One region of the Pseudarthrobacter xylosi genome, then DNA from elsewhere that is predicted to be linked to it. Evidence: riboswitches for the same ligand, from Rfam matches in the RefSeq annotation. Region 1 holds a riboswitch; each other region holds the start of a gene.
What was found. A riboswitch is a leader RNA that binds a small molecule or an ion and turns the genes downstream of it on or off. The one in region 1 is predicted to bind glycine.

Region 1 (7,215 bases):
CAGGGCGGTGCCAATCTCGGCGTGCTCGACGTCGACATAGGCCATCGCGACCGGGTATCCGAGGGTGGGGCTGGGCTGGCCGGAGGTGACTTCGCCAACCACGGCGCCGTCCTTGAGCACCGGGTAGTGCCCGCGGCCGGCACGACGGCCGAGACCTTTCAAGCCCACAAGCTTACGCTTGGATCCGGCTTCCTTGGCGGCTTCCAGGGCGGAGCGGCCCACGAAGTCGCCTTCCTTGCTCTTGAGCGCCACAACGCCGCCCAGGCCGGCGTCGAACGGCGACCGTTCGAGCGAAAGCTCGTTGCCGTAGAGCGGCATGCCGGCTTCGAGGCGGAGTGAATCGCGTGAGGCGAGGCCGCACGGAACGATGCCGAACTCGGCCCCTGCTTCGGCGACGGACGCCCAGAGGGAGGCGGCGCCGTCGTTCGCTACAAAGAGCTCGAAGCCGTCCTCGCCGGTGTAGCCGGTGCGGGCCAGGATGACGTTGTGGCCGGCCACGGTGAGCTCGTTGAACGCGTAGTACTTCAGGTCGGTGACCAGTGCGTGCTGGGCCTCGTCGGTCAGCTTGAGCAGGATGGCCTCGGCCTTGGGGCCCTGGACCGCGATCAGCGAGGTGATGGCGGAGGCGTCCTCCACCTTGACGTTGAACGCGGTGGCGCGTTCGGCCAGGGCGACGGCGACGGTGGGGGCGTTGCCCGCGTTGGGGACCACGAGGTACTTCTCGTCGCCGAAGCGGTACACGATGAGGTCATCGATGATGCCGCCATCGGAGTCGCAGATGAGCGAGTACTTGGCCTTGCCGTCCGCGATGGCGGAGAGCTTGCCAACCAACACGTAGTCAAGGAACGCGCCGGCTTCCAGGCCGGAGACCCAGACTTCGCCCATGTGGGAGAGGTCGAACAGGCCGGCAGCCTTGCGCACCGCGTGGTGCTCGGCCAGCTCGGAGCTGTACTTCAGGGGCATCTGCCAGCCACCGAAATCGGTGAAGGAAGCGCCGAGTTTCTTGTGCTCTTCGTAAAGAGCGGTGTAGTTCTCAGTCATTATGAAAGCCTTTCACACGAAACTAGTTCGCGAATTCCTCGATGGGCGGGCAGGAGCAGATGAGGTTGCGGTCCCCGGCTGCGCCGTCGATGCGGCCGACGGGCGGGAAGTACTTGTCCTGCTTGAGTGAGGCGAGGGGGAAGGCGGCCTGCTCACGCGGGTACTCCCGGGTCCAGTCGGAGGATACGACGGCGGACGCGGTGTGGGGTGCGTGGCGCAGCGGGCTGTTCTCCACGGTGAAGTCACCGTTGGCGACCTGGTCGATTTCCTTGCGGATGGTGATCATCGCATCGATGAACCGGTCGATCTCCACCAGGTCCTCGGACTCGGTGGGTTCCACCATCAGCGTGCCGGCAACCGGGAACGCCAGGGTGGGGGCGTGGAAGCCGTAGTCGATCAGGCGCTTGGCCACATCCTCGGCGGTCACGCCGGTCTTCGCCGTCAGCTCACGGAGGTCCAGGATGCACTCGTGCGCCACCAGCCCGCCCTCGCCGGTGTAGAGGACCGGGAAGTACTCGTTCAGCCGGGCCGCGACGTAGTTCGCCGCGAGCAGCGCCGACTTCGTCGCCTCGGTCAGACCCTCGGCACCCATCAGCTTCACATACGCCCAGGAGATCGGCAGGACACCGGCGGAGCCGTAGTTGGACGCGGAGATGGCCACGCCGTGACCGGACTCGTGGGCTGCCTTGTTGGCATCACCAGGCATAAACGGTGCCAGGTGCGCCTTGGCTGCGACCGGGCCAACACCCGGACCGCCGCCGCCATGCGGGATGCAGAACGTCTTGTGCAGGTTCAGGTGCGAGACGTCACCGCCGAACTTGCCCGGCTGCGCCAGACCCACAAGGGCGTTCAGGTTGGCGCCGTCCACGTAAACCTGGCCACCGGCCGCATGTACGGCGTCGCAGATCTCCGTCACGTCCGCGTCGTACACGCCGTGGGTGGAGGGGTATGTGATCATGATGGCCGAGAGGACATCCTGGTGGGCCTCGATCTTGGCGTTCAGGTCCGCATGGTCAATGCTGCCGTCCGGTGCCGTGGCGACCACAACCACCTTCATGCCCGCCAGGACAGCGGAGGCGGCGTTGGTGCCGTGCGCCGAGGCCGGGATCAGGCAGACCGTGCGCTGGTCATCGCCGCGGGAGAGGTGGTAGCCGCGGATCGCCAGCAGGCCCGCAAGCTCACCCTGGGAACCCGCGTTCGGCTGCAGGGACACCTGGTCGTAGCCGGTGATTTCCGCGAGGTCAGCCTCCAACCCGCCAATGAGTTCGCGCCAGCCCACGGTCTGGGAATCCGGGGCGAACGGGTGGATCGAGGCGAACTCCGGCCAGGAAATGGCTTCCATCTCCGCGGTGGCGTTCAGCTTCATGGTGCACGAACCCAACGGGATCATGGTCCGATCCAAGGCCAGGTCCCGGTCACTCAGCCTGCGGATGTAACGCAGCAGCTGGGTCTCGGAACGATGCGTGTTGAACACCGGATGCTGCAAGTACTCGGAGGTGCGGAGCACCGATTCGGGCAGTTCAAAGCCCTTCGCGTCCACCACGGGACCGGCACCGAAGGCGACGGCGATCGCGGAGAGGACATCCGTCGTCGTGGTTTCATCAGCGGAGACGCCAATGGTGTCCTCGTCGATGTGGCGCACGTTGATCCCGCGTGCCTCGGCGGCGGCGATGACCTTGGCGGCCTTGCCCGGGACGCGGACGGTGACGGTGTCGAAGAAGGTCTCGGTGACCAGTTCGCGGCCGGCGACCTTCAGCGTGGTGGCCAGGGTGCGGGCGTTGTGGTGGACGCGCTCGGCGATTGCTTTGAGGCCGTCGGGGCCGTGGTAAACGGCGTAGAAGGAGGAGACGATGGCCAGCAGCGCCTGCGCGGTGCAGATATTGGACGTGGCCTTCTCACGGCGGATGTGCTGCTCACGGGTCTGCAGCGCCAGGCGGTACGCGGGAGTCCCGGCGTCGTCCTTGGACACCCCGACCAGACGGCCCGGCATGGACCGCTCCAACCCCTTCGCCACGGCCATGTACGCCGCGTGCGGGCCGCCGAAGAACAACGGCACCCCGAAACGCTGGGTCGAGCCGACGGCGATATCCGCGCCCTGCTCCCCCGGAGGGGTGATCAGCGTCAACGCCAACAGGTCAGCCGCGACCGTGACGAGCGCGCCGCGTTCCTTGGCGGCTGCGATGACCTCGGCGTGGTTGAAGACCCGGCCGGACACGCCCGGCTGCTGCAGCACGATGCCGTTGATAACACCCTCGGGCAGGCCGGCGGAGAGGTCAGCGACCTCCACCTCGAACCCGAGCGCCTCGGCCCGGCCCTTCACGATCGCGATGGTCTGCGGCAGGCAATCAGCATCCAGGACCGTCTTGCCATCCCGGGCCTCCTTATTCTTATTCGCCCGGCGCATCATCAGCACAGCCTCGGCCACGGCCGTAGCTTCATCCAGCAGCGACGCGTTCGCGATCGGCAGGCCCACCAGGTCCTGGACCATGGTCTGGAAGTTCAGCAGCGCCTCGAGCCGGCCCTGCGAAATCTCCGGCTGGTACGGGGTGTAGGCGGTGTACCAGGCCGGGGCCTCGAGGATGTTCCGGCGGATGACGGCGGGAGTGACGGTGTCGTAGTAGCCCTGGCCGATCATCTGCACAGCCGTCTTGTTCTTCGCCGCCAGCTTCCGCAGCTCCGCAAGGACCTCAACCTCACTGAGGGCGTCCTTGAGGGCCAGCGGCTTGGCCTGGCGGATGGAGTCTGGAACGGCAACGTCCACGAGTCCGTCAACGCTGTCATAGCCAACGGCTTTGAGCATGGAGTCGATATCGGCCTGGCGGCGGGCACCGATATGCCGATCCGCGAAGGTGGTTGGTGCTGACTGAACGGTCATGAAGGAACTCCATAATTCAGGTGGCGCGCTGGGTACGCCACATTGATTCGGGTTCCTCCCCGCTCTGTATTGGACCTGAGAGTTTCCGCGCCCACCTGCTTTTACAGGGTGACGCTTGCACCGTCGGTGAGCCCGTTGCCGGACTACTTTCCAGAGTTGCCTAACCGCGGCGGTACGTGGGCCTGAGAGATTCCCGGAGAGGATTTGCTCCTACGGCGCCTGCTGAACGTACCGGCAGGACTCTCCCGCCGCAGATCAAAAGCACGTGCCACTTGATCAGTGACACGACTCACAGGTTAGCCCGATTCCGGGCCGCGTGCAAGATTTCGAGTGGCAACGGCGTCGCCAAGTCCCCCGACTAAGTAGCAGTAGATGTCGTTATGAGCCCTCAAAACGACATCTACTGCTACTTAGTTGGGATCAGGGAAAGGTCCCTTCTTATTTTCAATCTATAGCTCACAGGGGGGCTTGCGGCAAGGCCCCTGTGCGGCAGCAAAATTGTTGACGTGCCCCTGACTACCAGCGCGTTCAACCTTCCCCACAACCTCGCACCCAAGGCCAACCCGGCGCTGATCGGTGGCGACGAGCAGCACTTCGCGGCCATCGCAGTGAGCCTCGAGCACTCGATCGCCGACCTGTCCGACCGCCTCGACGCGGCGCGCAAAGCGCCCGGCCGTTTGGGCCAGGAGGCACTGGAGCGGGACGTGGAGATCCGCCGGCTGACGGCCCGCCTGCGCGCCCTGCGCCGTTACGGTTTGGACCTCTGCCTCGGACGCCTGGTCAGCGCAGGCCACCCCGAGCCCTTGTACATCGGGCGGCTTGGCCTCACGGACAGCGAGGGCGGCCGGCTGCTCATTGACTGGCGCTCCCCGGCGGCTGAGCCGTTCTTCGGCGCAACGTACGCCAATCCCATGGGCCTGGCCAGCCGCCGTCGGTATCGGTGGACGCGCGGCAGAATCAGCGACTACTGGGACGAGGTGTTCGTGCCAGGCGCATTCATGCCGGACGAGATGGAAGGGAACGCCGCCCTCGAAGACCTGTCCGCCTTCATCGCCAGCCTGGGCAGCAGCCGGTCCGCGCGGATGCAGGACGGGCTGGGCACCATCCAGGCTGACCAGGACGCCATCATCCGAGCCTCATCCCGCGGTGCCCTGGTGGTGGACGGCGGTCCGGGCACGGGCAAAACCGTCGTCGCCCTGCACCGCTCCGCGTACCTCCTCTACGCCGACCCCCGCATTGGCCACCGCGGCAGTCAGCATAACCGCGGTGTGCTGTTCATCGGTCCGCACCGGCCCTACCTGGCCTACGTGGCGGACGTCCTGCCCAGCCTCGGCGAGGAGGGCGTGCGGACCTGCACCCTGCGGGACCTCGTCCCCGAGGGAGCCGCGGCAGCGGTCGAAACCGACCCGGAGGTGGCCTTCCTGAAGTCGTCCGCGGACATGATCAAGGCGATCGAGCCGGCCGTCAAGTACTACGAGCGGCCGCCCACCGAGGGCATGAACGTCGAAACGCCGTACGCCGATATCTGGCTCAGCGCCGAAGAGTGGGCCGAGGCGTTCGACTCCCCTAGTCCCGGCACTCCGCACAACGAGGCACGCGACGAGGTCTGGGAGGAGCTGCTCACCATCATCGAGGACAAGCACGACGGCGGCGACCTCCCGGAAGGTATGCTGCGCCGTGCGCTGGCGCGTAACACGGAGCTGGTCTCTGCATTTAACGAGGCGTGGCCACTGCTCAACTACGCCGCGCTGGTGGGCGACCTCTGGCGCGTGCCCGCCTACCTGCGACTGTGCGCCCCCTGGCTCAGTCCCGACGAGGTGCAGAAGCTGCAACGCGTGGACCCTGGGGCCTGGACCACATCAGACTTGCCGCTCCTGGACGCGGCCCGGCAACGGCTCGGTGACCCCGAGGCGTCACGGCGCAAGCGCCGGCAGGACGCTGCCCTGGCTGCGGAGAAGGAGCTGATGGACCGGGTGGTGGATGACCTGATCGCGGCCGACGACTCCGAGCTGCTGGTGATGCGGATGCTGCGCGGGCAGGACCTGCAGGAGAAGCTGGTGGACGGGGACGCGCTGCCCACGGCCGGCCCGGATGTGCTCGCCGGGCCGTTCGCCCATGTGGTGGTGGACGAGGCGCAGGAGCTGACCGACGCAGAGTGGCAGATGCTGCTGCTCCGCTGCCCGTCCCGGAGCTTCACGATTGTTGGGGACCGCGCGCAGGCCAGGCACGGGTTCGCCGAGTCCTGGCAAGAACGGCTCCAGCGGATCGGAATGGCCGATGTGAATCTGGCGAGCCTCAGTATCAACTACCGGACGCCTGAGGAGGTCATGGCCGAAGCCGAGCCGGTCATCAGGGCCGCCCTACCGGACGCCAAGGTGCCCACCTCGATCCGGACCAGCGGAATCCCCGTTGTCCACGGATCGACGTCGGAGCTGGACCCGATCCTTGCCACATGGCTCGCAGCGCACGACGACGGGACCGCCTGCGTGATCGGCGCCCCTGACGCGGGACGCGGCTCACTCGGGGTGACGTCCCGCGTCAGGTGGCTGACCCCGGAATTGGTGAAGGGACTCGAGTTCGACCTGGTGATCCTTATGGACCCGGAGGCCTTCGGCTCCGGCATCGAAGGAGCGGTGGACCGCTACGTCTCGATGACCCGGGCCACCCGGCAACTTGTCGTCCTGACAAGCCCGTGACGTTTCACCTGGTTCCACCCGGGGCCGGAAGACCATGGCAGGGTCAAGTAAGTGCAGGCAACGACGCCGATCACGGGGGTGATTCGCCCGGCCGAATAGTGCGGCCTCCCGCGGGCCCGGGCAGCGGCGAGCCCGGCGATGCCGCATATGCGTTCCTGCCCAATGCGTTCTAGGAACTGCCCCACACCACTAGCCGGGCACTGACTCTCCCAAATGGCCACATAGTGAGTACGCTCGCAAGCGTCGAGTGCATTTCGCGGCTACATCGTTGTCTGGTGAAGGCGGGAGTGTCGCGGTGCAACTTTCGAAGGGAGCTCAATGCGCGCCGCCGTTGTCAGCAACATCGTTTCCCTGGACGGATTCTATGCCGCCCCCGATGGCAATCCGCTCGTACTGAACATGGACGAAGCCTTTGACGAATACAACCGTGAACGAATGGAAGCCGCAGATATTGTCTTCTTGGGACGGAAGTCGTTCGAGGGATTTAGCACTTATTGGCCGCACGTGGCCGAAGCTCCGGCCGATCCCGGCAACCGCGCACTCAGTGAGGACAATCGGCGCACCAGCCGCGCGTACAACTCCCTCGCTAAAGGAGTCGTTTCA
Region 2 (7,215 bases), on a different contig from region 1:
CAGCGATGTACGCGTTGGCGAGGAAACGTACGGGCCACAAGGGCGACTGTTGGAAGACGCTCAGAATCAAGCCCCCGACCAGGGCCAGGGCCATGCCGCCCAAGGTTGCGGCGAGGGTGAGGATTGCTCCTTGCAGTAGTTCGGGCAAAATGGAAAGTGCAAATTCCAGGTTGAATCGCATCAGCTCACCACGCCTTCGTCATACGTCGCTCGAAATGCCGGACCAGCAGACTCAACGGATATGCGGCTGCGAAGTAGACGGCCATGACCAGGAGATAAACAAGCACATTTTCTCCTGTCGAGCGAACCAGGGAGCTTCCGGTAAAAGCGAGCTCCGTGATTCCAATAAGGGACACGAGTGAGGTTGCCTTAAGGAGTTCCACGAGCAAGTTTCCAAATGGCGGCAGCATCCGCCGCAGAGCCTGGGGAATGATAACTCGACGGACTGCCGTGCCCCAACCAAATGAGAGGGCGTGAGACGCCTCCCACTGACCCTTGTCGACTGCTTGGATAGACGAACGCACTATCTCCGCCCCGTAGGCCGAAAAGCACATGCCCAGAGCCATGATGCCGGCGGTCATGGGGCTGAGCTCGATGCCCACCAAAGGAAGGACGTAGAAGAAATAGAAAATCTGAACCAATGCGGACGTACCGCGGAAGATCTCAACGTAGATGCGGGCGGGCGCCCGGAGCGCACGCCAGGGCGTGATCAACGCCAAACCGGCAACGAAGGAGAGCACCAGTGCTACAGCACCTGCTCCAAGGGTTACCAGGAGCGAGTTATAGAGGCCCTCAAGCAGAGGTGGAAGGAAGTTCATCAGCGATCATTTGCACAAGTCGGCGGCAGTAACTGACGCCTCGGGGATTTCATCTTCGGTCAGGCCATAATTGGCGAAGATCTTCTTCAGCGTCCCGTCGTCACGGATCGTTTTCAAGCCATTGTTCAGAGCGTCGATCAGGTCAGTATCGCCTGTACGCGCCGCCAGTGCACCGTAATTGAAAACGGGCTTACCGTCTTTCATGATCTGATCGTAGGGCGCAACACGTTCGACGGCACCCTGGTTGGTTGAGATCAGTGTCGCCGCCTGAAGGCTCGGGTAGTAGATGACGTCGACGCGACCGGCTTTCAGAGCCGCAATGGACTCCGTGTCAGCGCCAAACTTGACTACTTGTGAAGACGGGATCTTAGCGTCCTCAATCTCAGCGACCTGGCTCGTGCCAGTCTGCGTACCGATACGCACGGAAGAATTGGCTGCCACATCGAGAAGGCTGTGTACAGGTACATTCTCACCCGCCCGCTTGAGGAAGGCACCTCCTGAGCGGTAAACCGGGTTGGTGAAGGCGACTGCCTGGCAGCGCTCCGGACGGATATAAGTGCCACCTGCAATGAGGTCAAAGCGACCGGATGCTGCGCCGGGGATCAATGCATCAAATGGGACGACAACGGGATCCAGAGTCGTGATTCCCAGGGGGAGGAGCAGGGCTGCCAAGGTTTCGACGATGAAACCCTTAACCTCACCGTTCGAATTTACGAATCCGTACGGGTTTTCGTTCGCGACTCCGATGCGGACGCTCTTCTTGGCTTGAAGCTCAGCCAGTTTGCCGCCGCCGGAGGATGTGCTGGACTGGCCGCCACAGGCTGTCAGAAAGCTCGGTACAGCAAGGGCGGCTCCCGCAAGAACGCCCAAACGTGAACCGCTTATAAGCAGTTCACGCCGTGAAAAGTTGGCCATGTTGACTCCCAAGTCCGCTTGATTGGTTCCAGCTCCGGGTAAGTGCTGGTGAATTAAGACAAGTACAACATCATTCAAAGAACTCGTCAACGTGTTTATCTGTATTACCTGATTCATTCGTCTGTGTGTCGTCGGGTCCGACCTCATGCTCGGCCGAGACCCAGTTTTGTTCTTTCGATGACATCTTCGTTTACCGGCGGTTCAGGGGCGCCTCTGACTAGCTGACGGCCTTAGGACGACGAAGGATCGAGTCGTACTCCCATGTGCAAAGAGCGCCTTGAAATTTGCATGTCGCAGTTTCGAGGCTGAGCAGCCGTAGAGGCACCCCAACCAAAGAGCGCGGCAACTTCCACGACTTAGGATTCAAAGGCAGAGAAATCTACATGGGTGGAAATGCCGGGTAACACCCTCAACTCTTGACTCGCTGGCCCAGGGTTGGAAGGAGCTTGTGACCACTCCCGCGCTCCGCCATCGACCCGGAGAGATCGCCCCCCGTGCGACGTAGAACGGGATAGCCCTGTTGCCTCATGTCAATAGGTCCGGGAACGGATAGCTTGCCCCTCACCTGATCTGCAGCTAATCTGTGAACCGTGTCACTCACCAGTGGCACACGCTCATGATCTGCGGCGGGAGAGACCTGCCGGTACGTTCAGCAGGCGCCGTAGGAGCAAATCCTCCCCAGGAATCTCTCAGGCCCACGTACCGCCGCGGTAAGGCAACTCTGGAGAGCAGTCCGGATATCGGGCTCACCGACGGTGCAAGCGGCGCGCTGCTATCAGCAGCGCAATACGGAAACTCTCAGGTCCAGTACAGAGCGGGGAGGAACCCGAATCATCGTGGCACTTCGGCGCCACCTGAGTTATGGAGTTCCAGCAGGAAGCCGACGAGATCGGATTCCTTAGTGCCATGTCCGGCCCTCCGGCCCGCTCTACCTACCGCGCCGGCCTGGCGCTTGGCCACCGCAGCGCAAGAACGGCTGGGAAAGCACGGCCCAACTCGCGCACATTGAAAGCTCAGGCAGCACCCGCCAGGAAGACAGCACCCTGCTCACAGCTTCGCATCCAAATCCGCCAGGAGAGTACAACCGTGTTCCACAGGCGAAAAGAGATCGTCCCAACCGCAGATGGTCACATAGCTGAACAGCCCCTCCAACGAACGCGTCGCCCCCGGCGGACCGAGAGTCGAATCCATCGTCTGCGCTACGGCCGCGTGGCGTTGCTGATGAAGGGAAGGAGCCCGTTGAATGAGTCCGAATAAGGGGTGGACAGAAGTCGGCACTGTTCATGATCTGCCCTTTCAAAGCTGCCGTCGGGTCCGCAATTCTTTCGCGGTGGTGGCCGTGGGTTTGGGATTGATCGCGGCCCAATCGGGGGCTCCCACTCCGCTCCATCCCATTTACGCGGAACGGTGGGGTCTGTCGCCCCTGATGACGAGCGTCGTCTTCGCGGGCTACCTCCTCGGGCTAGGCGTAACCTTGTTGATGGCCGGGCGCCTCTCAGACCACGTAGGTAGAAAGCCTGTCATCTTTGCAGCTCTGCTCACCGCTGCGATTTCCATGACCCTTCTTGCCTTTGCCGACGGGGTGGGTCAACTCGTAATCGCACGAATTCTCCAGGGAGTAGCTTCGGGCCTTGGATTCGGGACGCTGGGAGCTGCTCTCCTGGATTACGCCCCTCCACCCCGGCATGCATTCGTGGCGATGCTCAGTGGGGCGTTACCTCCGATCTCGCTCGGCCTCGGAGCGCTAATCACAGGCGTGCTCGTGGAATTCTTCCCCGACCCGTTGCATGCGTCTTACCTGGTTTTCCTCGGTGCGCTGGTGCCGGCGCTTCTGGCATCCCTGGCGTTGAAAGACAACACCCGCGTCGCTACGGCGCCTGGCGATCGCTAATCCCGACGATGACGGTGCCAAAGGAGGTCCGCAGTCGGTTCGTGGTAGCTCTAGGTTTTTTCTGCGCCAGCTGGGCCCTGCTGGGCTTGTATCTAGGGACCGGCCCGAGTATGACAAAGACATTGCTTGGGGTTCAGTCCCCCACGTACGCTGCCTTGACGATCCTCGCACTCACGGGCAGTAGCGGCATTGTCGGCGTGCTGACTCTCAGGTTTGCAGGCGGCAAAGTTATGATCCTTGGTGGTCTTGCCTTGAATTTTGGAGCTGCGTCGCTGGTTGCCGCTGTGGCGTTGGGCAACGTCTGGGCTTTTGTTGCTGCAAGCATCATGGGTGGAATCGGTTTCGGCGCCGCGTTCCAGGGCGGCCTACGGCTCGTGGTCGCCGGCCTGCCAGCGACGCAACGCGGCGGGCTGCTGTCGTCCCTCTATCTCAACAGCTACATCGCATTCGGGGTACCAACCTTGGTTGCGGGGCTATTGGTTCCGCAACTTGGTCTCAGGAACGTCGTGTATCTGTACGCGGGTGTCGTGATGGCTCTCGCAATCATCGCGCTAACTCTGCTCCATTACAGCCGTTCGACAGTGAATGGCGGCCGTTTCTAAGCACCGGCTCTACCCAAACAAAGGATAAGCGAGTGGGTACCTGAACTTTAGGATCGAGCCGACCTTGGCTTCGCAGATTCCTCCACATCAGCGTCCCGGAAGCTTCGTGCCCTTCCTGCGCTAAGAACTCTGTGTGCTTGGATACCAACGCCGTAGTGTTCCCTGAAGTTAATTGCGACAGTCGGGAGCTTATGCTGGGGTGCGGACGCCGTCGAGCCTACTCGAGGTCCACAGATGAGTCGGAAGTTCGCGAACGCTAGGGCTCCCTCGTGGACGGCGGCAATGTCGTGATAGCCAACCCTATTCGAAGACGAGGAGCCTCTGATGGGACGAGTCGCGGGACGATCCCCGGAGCAGACTCGGCGAATTTTGCTGGATGCCGCTTTGCGCACAATCCGTGCGCGAGGAATGTCGGCGAGCCTAGACGATGTGGCCGCGGAGGCCGGCGTCAGCAAAGGGGGACTCATCTACCACTACTCGACTCGAGAAAAGCTCCTGCTCTCTCTTGTTCAGGACGCCCTCGAGAATTTTCGCTGCAATGTTTTTGAGTTACTGGACCCTGAAGATACCCAGGTTGGCCGGCTGGCGCGTAGCTACATTCGGGCGTGTTTCGTGGACCGCTCCGATCAGACCTCGGCTCGAGATCGTACAGCCGTAATCGCTCAACTGGTCAGCATTCCAGCTATCGAAGCAGTTGCCCGGGACGATGCAGCACGATGGGCGACAGATTTAGGCCAGGACGGTCTTCCCTCGGAGCTGCTGCAGGTTGTCACGTCGGCTGCGGACGGTGCAAGTGCAGCCCCGATGTGGGGTGCACTGCGAGAGGATGAGAGCCGTCGTCAACTAAGGGATCTACTCATCGACCTGACATATCGGTCGCACTTCTGAGTCTCGACCGCTCGGAGCATTTGGCAGGTCATAGGCGTGGCAGCCGACCGCTACCCCTACGCGGCTCGTGTTTTCTCCTCTGGACGAATGTTTGGGTACCACTCATCCCGCAGGGAGCACCTTCATGCTTTACACGGCGAGGTTAGGTCCTGACGAATTGCGGTAAGTGGCAGGAAGGACATGGAGAGACGGCGAGCCGGTGCCGCTATGGCGCACTTACAACAGCCGGTGCGAGCAGCCCGAGATCCTGATCGTTACCGGCGCGACACTGCGAGCATCGAGGCGAACAACACCGCGACCGGGAACTTTTACCGGCTGCACCCACGCTAAGCCTCCCGTTGGATTCGGGGACACACGGAAATGGCAAACGTTCGCTTCGTGCCGGAGTTAAGTGCGACCGGGATGGGCCAGCCCGCAGAAGCCGGGCTAGTGGCCGGCATCCTCGAAATTCATTTGGTGTGCTCCCGCCCCGGCAGAGGCGCGTAGTCGGAGCAAACGAGTGCCCGCGTGGGGGGTCCCTTCACACGCACCCTGTTGAATGCCCGGGACCCGTCAGGAATACGTAGCGCGGATCCGATCGCTGGTCGGTAGTGACTGGCAGCCAAGACGAAGACCTTCGGCAAGTTCTTCCTCGTCCAAAACATCGTTGCGAATCATCGTGACCTCGCCCCCGAGCAGACGGACCGCACACGCGCCGCACTCGCCCTCACGGCAGGAGTAGGGCGCCTTCACACCTTTGCTCTCCAGAAACTCAAGCAGTGTGCGATCTGGGGTCCAGTCAGCGAAGTTGTGCAATTTACCGTTGAGCTCGATCTCGAGTGCGGCCGGCTGCCGCACTGGGTCAATCTCATTGCCCCCGTCAAGCCCACCACTGACGGGATCGCTCATTGCAGTTTCCACCGCGACCCTGGTGGCATCTCCGAATGGGTTGGCGCGGAGCGATACGAATTTCTCTTGGTGGCAGCGATCCCTAGGGAAACCGCGCTCCTCGAGCGCCGCAATCGTCAACTTCATGAACGCTGCTGGACCGCAAACGAAAGCGTCGGATGCGGAGTGCTGGCCCGCAAAGGCGGCAAGTTGTTCCTGCGTAGGACGCCCCTGAACTGACGTCAGCCAGTGCACGACTTGTAGCCGGTCGGGGTGCTGAGCGCTCAGGCTTGCCCATTCTCTGGCGAAGATAACCGACAGTTCGTCACGGTTGGCGTAGAAGACAACGACCTGACCCGTTCCAGCCGCAAGGGCGCTGCGGGCGATCGACATTATGGGAGTAACCCCGCTGCCTGCTGCGAAGAGAAGTAGGTCGACGTCGAGTGAGGCGGGGGTGAAGATGCCGCTAGGTGGGAGCACCTGCAGGGTATCCCCCGGGCGGAGGCGGTCGCAGATCCAGTTGGAGGCGTACCCCTCATCGCTGCGCTTGACGGTAAGCGTCAGCCGTGTATCGTCAACCGCGCTGCTGGAGAGCGAGTAGCAGCGCGCCGCAACACCCGTGAGCTCGCTCGGCACGGCAACAGTCAGGAACTGGCCAGGCCGGAATGCGAACGATTCACGCGCCTCCGTTGGGATCTCGAGCACGACGGAGCAGGCGTCCGTTGTCTCGGCTATCACGTCTGCGACGGTGAGTAGATAAGACTCAGCAGCCATCTTCGGCTCCGACCGTGATGGCATCGACCGGTGCAGTGGGGCCCGGGCGGCCGGCGAGTCCGTGCTCAGCATCGACTCGCCGGCCCGATGGCGACCCGGAGTACGAGCCGAAACAGCCGTACTCGGTAAGTCGGATCCAGGCGTTAAGGTGCCGGTCGGCCACGCCCTCTCGAGAGTGTTTCGCCGACAATCGTAACGTGCTTTCGAGAACCGACTCTTGCGTAGCGTGGCCGCAGCCTCCTCCTGCCATTTCGGTCTTCCTTCAGATAGTGAGTGTGGGCTGGAAAGTCATCGGACTGTGGCCGAGCGTCCGTGCGAATGGTTCAGAAAACGCGCGATGCCGACCCCACCTAAGTGCGGGCGGCCGTAGGCGAGTTCCAAGACATCGGGCGAATCCAACAGGAACGTCTTTTTTCGACCAGCGTGGCCTATTTCTTGTACGCGTCCGCCTCCGCCTGAC
Region 3 (7,215 bases), on a different contig from region 1:
TTGTCCAGGGCGTGCAGCAGCATCCCCCAGTACAGCGAGGTGGCGCCGTTGAAGTAGATGTAGTCCTGCTTCGTGCCACCAATGACGCAAACCACCTCGTCACCGAAGCAGACGAAGTGGATGGCGGCCACCGTTGCCACTCCTACCGAGTCCGGGAAGCGCTCGATGTCCTTGAGGCTGCGCTCGTAGCTGTCCACGAGGTCCTGGACCACCTTGAGCCGGTTGGCCTTCTTTTTGCTGCCGGTCTCCTCCACTTCACGGCGGAGTTCGGCGGCGGACGCTGATTCCGCTTCCAGGCGCTCGGTGATGGACTTCCGGTACTCGGGGATGTCGATCTTGGCCATCATGAGTTTGGTGAACTCGCCGGAGGTGGTCCGCAAGAGCTGTTCGTAGTATTCGCGTTCCCGGTAGAAGAAGCCCTTTTCGTCTCCCGCGGTGCTCAGCGCGTCGTAGAACTCGTCAAGGGTCTCCAAGGTGGCCTGCTCCAGGAACACGCCGTTCTTTTCGGCCTTCCGGATGGCCTTCCGGGTCCGGTAGCTGGTGCCCATGATGAGCTCCTCGGCGTCGTTAATGCCGTCGAGCTGCTTGATGAACATCCAGTTCACGTTGGCGAAGTTCATCTCCGAGCCCTGGTGTTCAAGACCCAGGGCCGCCAGTTCCGCCACGAGCGGCCTGTTGTCCACGATCTCGGGGTGTTCGGCGCCGTCGGCGTCGCGGGCGATGTAGGTCAGGTTCGGGGAAATCCGCAGTTCGGCAGCCTTGCGTTCCGCGGCACGTTCCTTGAGGAGCCCGACGACGTCACGCACCAGGGCGGCGTCCGCGTAGTCCAGGAGGGGGCCCTTGGCGCACTCGCACACCTTGTAGCCCCAGCGGTTGGTGGTGTAGTTCAGCTTCCCGGCGGCGACCAGTTCGCCGTCGCGCCTGACACCGAACAGTTCCACCACCTGGCCGCGGGCGCGCTGGAAGCGGGTGAAGTCAGCGGACTGGATGAAGTTGTTTTGCGCGTGCTTGAGCGAGAAGGCCTCAAACTCTGCATCGCTGAGGACGCTGAGCTCGAGCCCGGCTCCGGCCTTGGTTGGATTCACAGAAGTAACCTCATCTATGGCTGCGCTGCCGTGGGGCATGCGCGGGCGTTCGTGGTGTGGATGGTGTGCGTAGCTGGTGGTGGTCTGTCAGTAGAACTGCTGGCCGGTACGTGCGGTTTCGAGCCGGCGGAAGATCCGTTCCGCGCCCCTGAGCCACAGGGCGTGCCTGACGGGTGACAGCACGTAGTCGTAGCAGCCGACGAAATCCGTGACCGTCTTGGTGAAGCTGGTCTTGAACATGCCCATGCCATACAGGTGGTGGGTCTTGTCCTTGATCAGGGCGGAAGGCGGTGTGCCGCAGAAGTCATACTCGGTACAGCCGAGTTCCTGCATTCTCCGGATGGCCTGCCACTGGACCAGGTGCGAATCGCCGTATTGCTTCCTGTTCTGGGTGGAGCCACCGTCCTTGTAAGTCGCCTTGGATCCGTAGTTGATCACAAAGGCGCCCACACTGGGTTTGCCTTCTTCATAAACAAAAAAGAAGCTGCCTTGGCCGCGGTTGCAGAATTCGTCCCAGAACCGTGTGTAGTAATCGAGGCTGCGCAACGGCATGGAGCCCTTGGCGTTCACGGTGTCAGCCATCAGGTCATACAGCGCCCGGTACGTTTCCGGACTCGGCTCCGGTTGCACCACTGCGCAGCCTTCGCGTTCCGCCCGGCGGATCGCGTTGCGGGCGCGGGAGGAGATGAACCGGAACACCTGGTTCTCCGGGGCTGCGATGTCCAGCAGCGCGGTGGAGTCATTGGATTGGATGTTCGGAGTCTTCACCAGGCCGGCGGCGGCAAGCTGCGCCCGGGCTTCCGGGGTGGATGTGATGTCAGGTTCAATCTTGATGGTGAAGACATTGAGCTTCCGGCTTCGGGCGAACGCAGCGCACGCGTCCAACACCGGCTTGAGGTCCTCGACGGCACCCAGGTCGGGGCCCTTGATCAGGTACCACAGGCGGCCCAGCACGGGGAATTTCTTCTCCAGCACCAGGTTGTAGCTGGCGGTCCCGGCAGATTCCAGGACCAGGAAGCGGGCGGTCCAGCCGCTGCCGTTCTTCACGGACGCGTAGGCGGCGGACTGCAGCATGTTGCCGCCGTTCGGGTTGGCCGTGACGTGCTTGTCCCAGTTCTCAATTTCCTCCGCTGTGGCAAAGCGGGCGGTGAATTCTCGCAAGGCGGCCGTGTCCAATCTCAGGGTTTCGTGCGCGGTTCTGTACTCGTGGCTACGTGCGGACATGTAGCCACAAGTCTAAAGCCTCCGGTCAGGGCGGTAGGTCCCCGGCATCCTCTGGGCCCACACCGGCAGGGTCCCCTGGCCGAGCTTGCGAGGCTAGGGTGCCGGTGGGGCGCAGCACGCGTGAAAACTCCGGCTTGCCGGGTCCGGGCCCTGACTCTAGTTCGCGAATTCCTCGATGGGCGGGCAGGAGCAGATGAGGTTGCGGTCCCCGGCGGCGCCGTCGATGCGGCCGACGGGCGGGAAGTACTTGTCCTGCTTGAGTGAGGCGAGGGGGAAGGCGGCCTGCTCACGCGGGTACTCCCGGGTCCAGTCGGAGGATACGACGGCGGACGCGGTGTGGGGTGCGTGGCGCAGCGGGCTGTTCTCCACGGTGAAGTCACCGTTGGCGACCTGGTCGATTTCCTTGCGGATGGTGATCATCGCATCGATGAACCGGTCGATCTCCACCAGGTCCTCGGACTCGGTGGGTTCCACCATCAGCGTGCCCGCAACCGGGAACGCCAGGGTGGGGGCGTGGAAACCGTAGTCGATCAGGCGCTTGGCCACATCCTCGGCGGTCACGCCGGTCTTCGCCGTCAGCTCACGCAGGTCCAGGATGCACTCGTGCGCCACCAGACCACCCTCGCCCGTGTACAGCACCGGGAAGTACTCGTTCAGCCGTGCCGCAACGTAGTTCGCCGCGAGCAGCGCCGACTTCGTCGCCTCGGTCAGGCCCTCGGCGCCCATCAGCTTCACATACGCCCAGGAGATCGGCAGGACACCGGCGGAGCCGTAGTTGGACGCGCTGATGGCCACGCCTGTTGATCCGGCGGAGCCGGACTCGTGGGCTGCCTTGTTGGCATCACCGGGCATAAACGGTGCCAGGTGCGCCTTGGCTGCGACCGGGCCAACACCCGGGCCGCCGCCGCCATGCGGGATGCAGAAGGTCTTGTGCAGGTTCAGGTGCGAGACGTCGCCGCCGAACTTGCCCGGCTGCGCCAGACCCACAAGCGCATTCAGGTTGGCGCCGTCCACGTAAACCTGGCCGCCCGCCGCATGCACGGCGTCACAGATCTCAGTGACATCGGCGTCGTACACGCCGTGGGTGGAAGGGTAGGTGATCATGATGGCCGAGAGGACATCCTGGTGGGCCTCGATCTTGGCGTTCAGGTCCGCATGGTCAATGCTGCCGTCCGGTGCCGTGGCCACCACAACCACCTTCATGCCCGCCAGGACGGCCGAGGCGGCATTGGTGCCGTGCGCCGAGGCCGGGATCAGGCAGACCGTGCGCTGGTCATCGCCCCGGGAGAGGTGATAGCCACGGATCGCCAGCAGGCCCGCGAGCTCACCCTGGGAGCCCGCGTTCGGCTGCAGGGACACCTGATCGTAGCCGGTGATTTCCGCGAGGTCAGACTCCAACCCGCCAATGAGCTCGCGCCAGCCCACCGTCTGGGAATCCGGGGCGAACGGGTGGATCGAGGCGAACTCCGGCCAGGAAATGGCTTCCATCTCCGCGGTGGCGTTCAGCTTCATGGTGCACGAACCCAACGGGATCATGGTCCGATCCAGCGCCAGGTCCCGGTCACTCAGCCTGCGGATGTAACGCAGCAACTGGGTCTCGGAACGATGCGTGTTGAACACCGGATGCTGCAAGTACTCGGAGGTGCGGAGCACGGCGGTATCCAGTGCGAACTCGGTGTCTGTGCCGGCGGCCAAGTCCACCACGTCGGCGCCGAAGACTTCCAGGACACCGGCGACGATGGCCGGGGTTGTGGTTTCGTCGGCCGAGACGCCGATGGTGTCGCCGTCGATGTGGCGCAGGTTGATGCCTTTGGCTTCGGCTGCGGCAACAAGAGCCGAGGCCTTGCCGGGCACGGAAACCGTGACGGTATCAAAGAAGGTTGTGTGCAGTACATCCAGGCCGGCCGCCTTCAGCGATGCGGCGATGACTGCAGCGTGGCGGTGGACGCGCTCGGCGATTGCCTTGAGGCCGTCGGGGCCGTGGTAAACGGCGTAGAAGGAGGAGACGATGGCCAGCAGCGCCTGCGCTGTGCAGATATTGGACGTGGCCTTCTCACGGCGGATGTGCTGCTCACGCGTCTGCAGCGCCAAACGGTACGCGGGAGTCCCGGCGTCGTCCTTGGACACCCCGACAAGACGGCCCGGCATGGACCGCTCCAACCCCTTCGCCACGGCCATGTAGGCCGCGTGCGGGCCGCCGAAGAACAACGGCACCCCGAAACGCTGGGTGGAGCCGACGGCGATATCCGCGCCCTGCTCCCCGGGAGGGGTGATGAGCGTCAGCGCCAACAGGTCAGCCGCGACCGTGACGAGCGCACCGCGTTCCTTGGCGGCTGCGATGACCTCGGCGTGGTTGAAGACCCGGCCGGACACGCCCGGCTGCTGCAGCACGATGCCGTTGATAACACCCTCGGGCAGGCCGGCGGAGAGGTCAGCGACCTCCACCTCGAACCCGAGCGCCTCGGCGCGGCCCTTGACGATGGCGATGGTCTGTGGCAGGCAGTCAGCATCCAGGACGGTCTTGCCGTCCCGGGCCTCCTTGTTCTTATTTGCCCGGCGCATCATCAGCACGGCCTCGGCCACGGCGGTGGCTTCATCCAGCAGGGAGGCGTTCGCGATGGGGAGGCCCACGAGGTCCTGGACCATGGTCTGGAAGTTCAGCAAAGCCTCGAGCCGGCCCTGGGAAATTTCCGGCTGGTACGGGGTGTAAGCGGTGTACCAGGCCGGGGCCTCGAGGATGTTCCGGCGGATCACCGCGGGAGTGACGGTGTCGTAGTAGCCCTGGCCGATCATCTGCACAGCCGTCTTGTTCTTCGCCGCCAGCTTCCGCAGCTCCGCAAGAACCTCAACCTCGCTCAGGGCGTCCTTGAGGGCCAGCGGCTTGGCCTGCCGGATGGAGTCGGGGACGGCAACGTCCACCAGTGCGTCCACCGTGCCGTAGCCGACAGCCTTGAGCATGGAGTCGATATCGGCCTGGCGGCGGGCGCCAATATGCCGGTCAACGAAAGTGGCCGAGGCCGAATTAACACTCACAAGGAACTCCATTACTAAGGCGGCGCAAGGTACGCCACATCGACTCGGGTTCCTCCCCGCTCTGTCTGGGACCTGAGGGTTCCGCGCAGCCTGCTTCCGCAAAGCTGGCGCTTGCACCGTCGGCGGGCACAGCGGTCCTGACATTCCGGAGTGATCCGGGATATTTCAGGCGGACGGCCTGCCACTTTCCAGAGTTGCCTGGCCGCGGCGGTACGTGGGCCTGAGAGATTCCTGGGGAGGATTTGCTCCTACGGCGCCTGTTGTACCTACTAACAGAACTCTCCCGCCGCAGATCAAAGGCATATTCAGATTTCGTGCCGGCCACAGATGACCGCCACGAGGTCCAATTCTCCTACGCCCCGCGCCACCGGGCAAATGAGGTCTCCGGGGTTCAGTCCCGCAGCCGCTCCACGGCGGCAAGAAGCTCCTCGATGTCTCCATGGCGGACCCGGCCGTCCCCGGTGGTGCCGCTTTCCCACATGGCGTTGAAATACAACCCGTCCCCCATATACAGCACGGCTTTCGCCATGGCCGGGCCGACGTCGGCCGCGATCAGGTCCAACCACTGCTGCTGGATGGCGGCAAAGCGGCGCCGGGCCTCTTCATGGGCCACTTCGGCCAGCCGAGTGGCGGCCACGAAGGAGCGGTCCATCGGCGAATCGGACCAGACCGAGGAACGGATGAAGTAGGTGGCTGCACCATCGGCTGCTGCCGCCATCAGCGCCAGATCCTCGACGGCCAGGCGGTCCAACCGTTCCAGTACCGCAGCGATCAGCGCTTCCTTGTTGGGGAAATGGTAGAGCAATCCACCTTTGGACACGCCGGCCCGTTTGGCCACGGCGTCCAATGTGGCAGCCCGCTCCCCCACATCGATCAGGAGTTCTTCAAAAGCATCAAGGACTGCATCGCGTGCGACGGGATTTCTGGCCATGGCTTCAATCATGCACGCTCCGGGTCCCGTTTCTTAACTATACCGTCTGGACGGTATAGTTATTAGCATGACGTTGTCCGCACAGTTCAACCAGACCACCCCAAGCACCTCCGCGTCCGCAGCCGAGGTCCAGCCGTCAGGGCCCGCCAAGGCGCCCTGGCGCGACTGGCTCGCGCTGGCCCTGCTGATGTTTCCGGTGCTCCTGGTTGCGGTGGACAACACTGCGCTGACGTTTGCGCTTCCGGCCATCGCGAGCAGCTTGGAAACGACCGGAGTCCAGTTGCTGTGGATTGTGGACGCCTATCCCCTGGTGCTCGCCGGATTGCTGGTTGCCATGGGCAGCCTGGGTGACCGGATCGGGCGCCGACGGCTGCTGCTGACCGGCAGCGTTGGATTCGCCGCGGTCTCAGCAGCAACAGCCTTTGCCCCCAGCGCGGAGTGGCTGATAGCCGGACGGGCGTCGCTGGGATTCTTCGGCGCCATGCTGATGCCCTCAACCCTGTCGCTGATCCGCAACATTTTTCCGGACCCGAACCGGCGCCGGCTGGCCATAGCCATTTGGGCAGCCGGCTTCTCCGGCGGCGCCGCCCTGGGTCCCATCTTTGGCGGCTGGCTGGTGGAGCAGTTCTGGTGGGGCGCCATCCTGCTGGTCGCCGTGCCCATCATGCTGCCCCTGCTGGCGTTTGGTCCCGCGTTCATCCCGGAATCAAAGGATCCGCGGCCCGGACGGGTGGACGTGCCCAGCATCGCCCTGTCCCTGCTGGTTATGGTGCCTGTTGTGTATGGCATCAAGGAACTGGCGACCGAAGGTTTCGGGGCCGCTCCGTTGGGGCTTGTTGTCTTTGGCCTGGCCATGGGGGTCGTCTTTGTTCGCCGCCAGCAGCGGCTGGCCAGCCCCCTGCTGGACATGTCCCTGTTCGGCAACCGGGTGTTCAGCACCGC

Region 2: another riboswitch for glycine. It lies ahead of ACZY1F_RS17580 (MFS transporter); the one in region 1 lies ahead of gcvP (aminomethyl-transferring glycine dehydrogenase).
Region 3: another riboswitch for glycine. It lies ahead of gcvP (aminomethyl-transferring glycine dehydrogenase); the one in region 1 lies ahead of gcvP (aminomethyl-transferring glycine dehydrogenase).

What each region holds. Positions count from the first base shown of each region.
Region 1 covers NZ_JBVAYT010000001.1:184,706-191,920, forward strand. The annotation lists gene gcvT (glycine cleavage system aminomethyltransferase GcvT) at 1-1,041, opposite strand, end outside; gene gcvP (aminomethyl-transferring glycine dehydrogenase) at 1,064-3,916, opposite strand; glycine riboswitch at 4,077-4,174, opposite strand; gene helR (RNA polymerase recycling motor ATPase HelR) at 4,423-6,612, shown strand; gene ACZY1F_RS00890 (dihydrofolate reductase family protein) at 6,931-7,215, shown strand, end outside.
Region 2 covers NZ_JBVAYT010000009.1:97,831-105,045, reverse strand. The annotation lists gene ehuD (ectoine/hydroxyectoine ABC transporter permease subunit EhuD) at 1-181, opposite strand, end outside; gene ehuC (ectoine/hydroxyectoine ABC transporter permease subunit EhuC) at 186-818, opposite strand; gene ehuB (ectoine/hydroxyectoine ABC transporter substrate-binding protein EhuB) at 825-1,733, opposite strand; glycine riboswitch at 2,351-2,448, shown strand; glycine riboswitch at 2,450-2,556, shown strand; gene ACZY1F_RS17580 (MFS transporter) at 2,977-3,624, shown strand; gene ACZY1F_RS17575 (MFS transporter) at 3,780-4,226, shown strand; gene ACZY1F_RS17570 (TetR/AcrR family transcriptional regulator) at 4,551-5,114, shown strand; gene ACZY1F_RS17565 (2Fe-2S iron-sulfur cluster-binding protein) at 5,667-6,755, opposite strand.
Region 3 covers NZ_JBVAYT010000002.1:26,532-33,746, reverse strand. The annotation lists gene ACZY1F_RS04205 (peptidoglycan bridge formation glycyltransferase FemA/FemB family protein) at 1-1,085, opposite strand, end outside; gene ACZY1F_RS04200 (lipid II:glycine glycyltransferase FemX) at 1,173-2,309, opposite strand; gene gcvP (aminomethyl-transferring glycine dehydrogenase) at 2,466-5,342, opposite strand; glycine riboswitch at 5,541-5,638, opposite strand; gene ACZY1F_RS04190 (TetR/AcrR family transcriptional regulator) at 5,734-6,273, opposite strand; gene ACZY1F_RS04185 (MFS transporter) at 6,341-7,215, shown strand, end outside.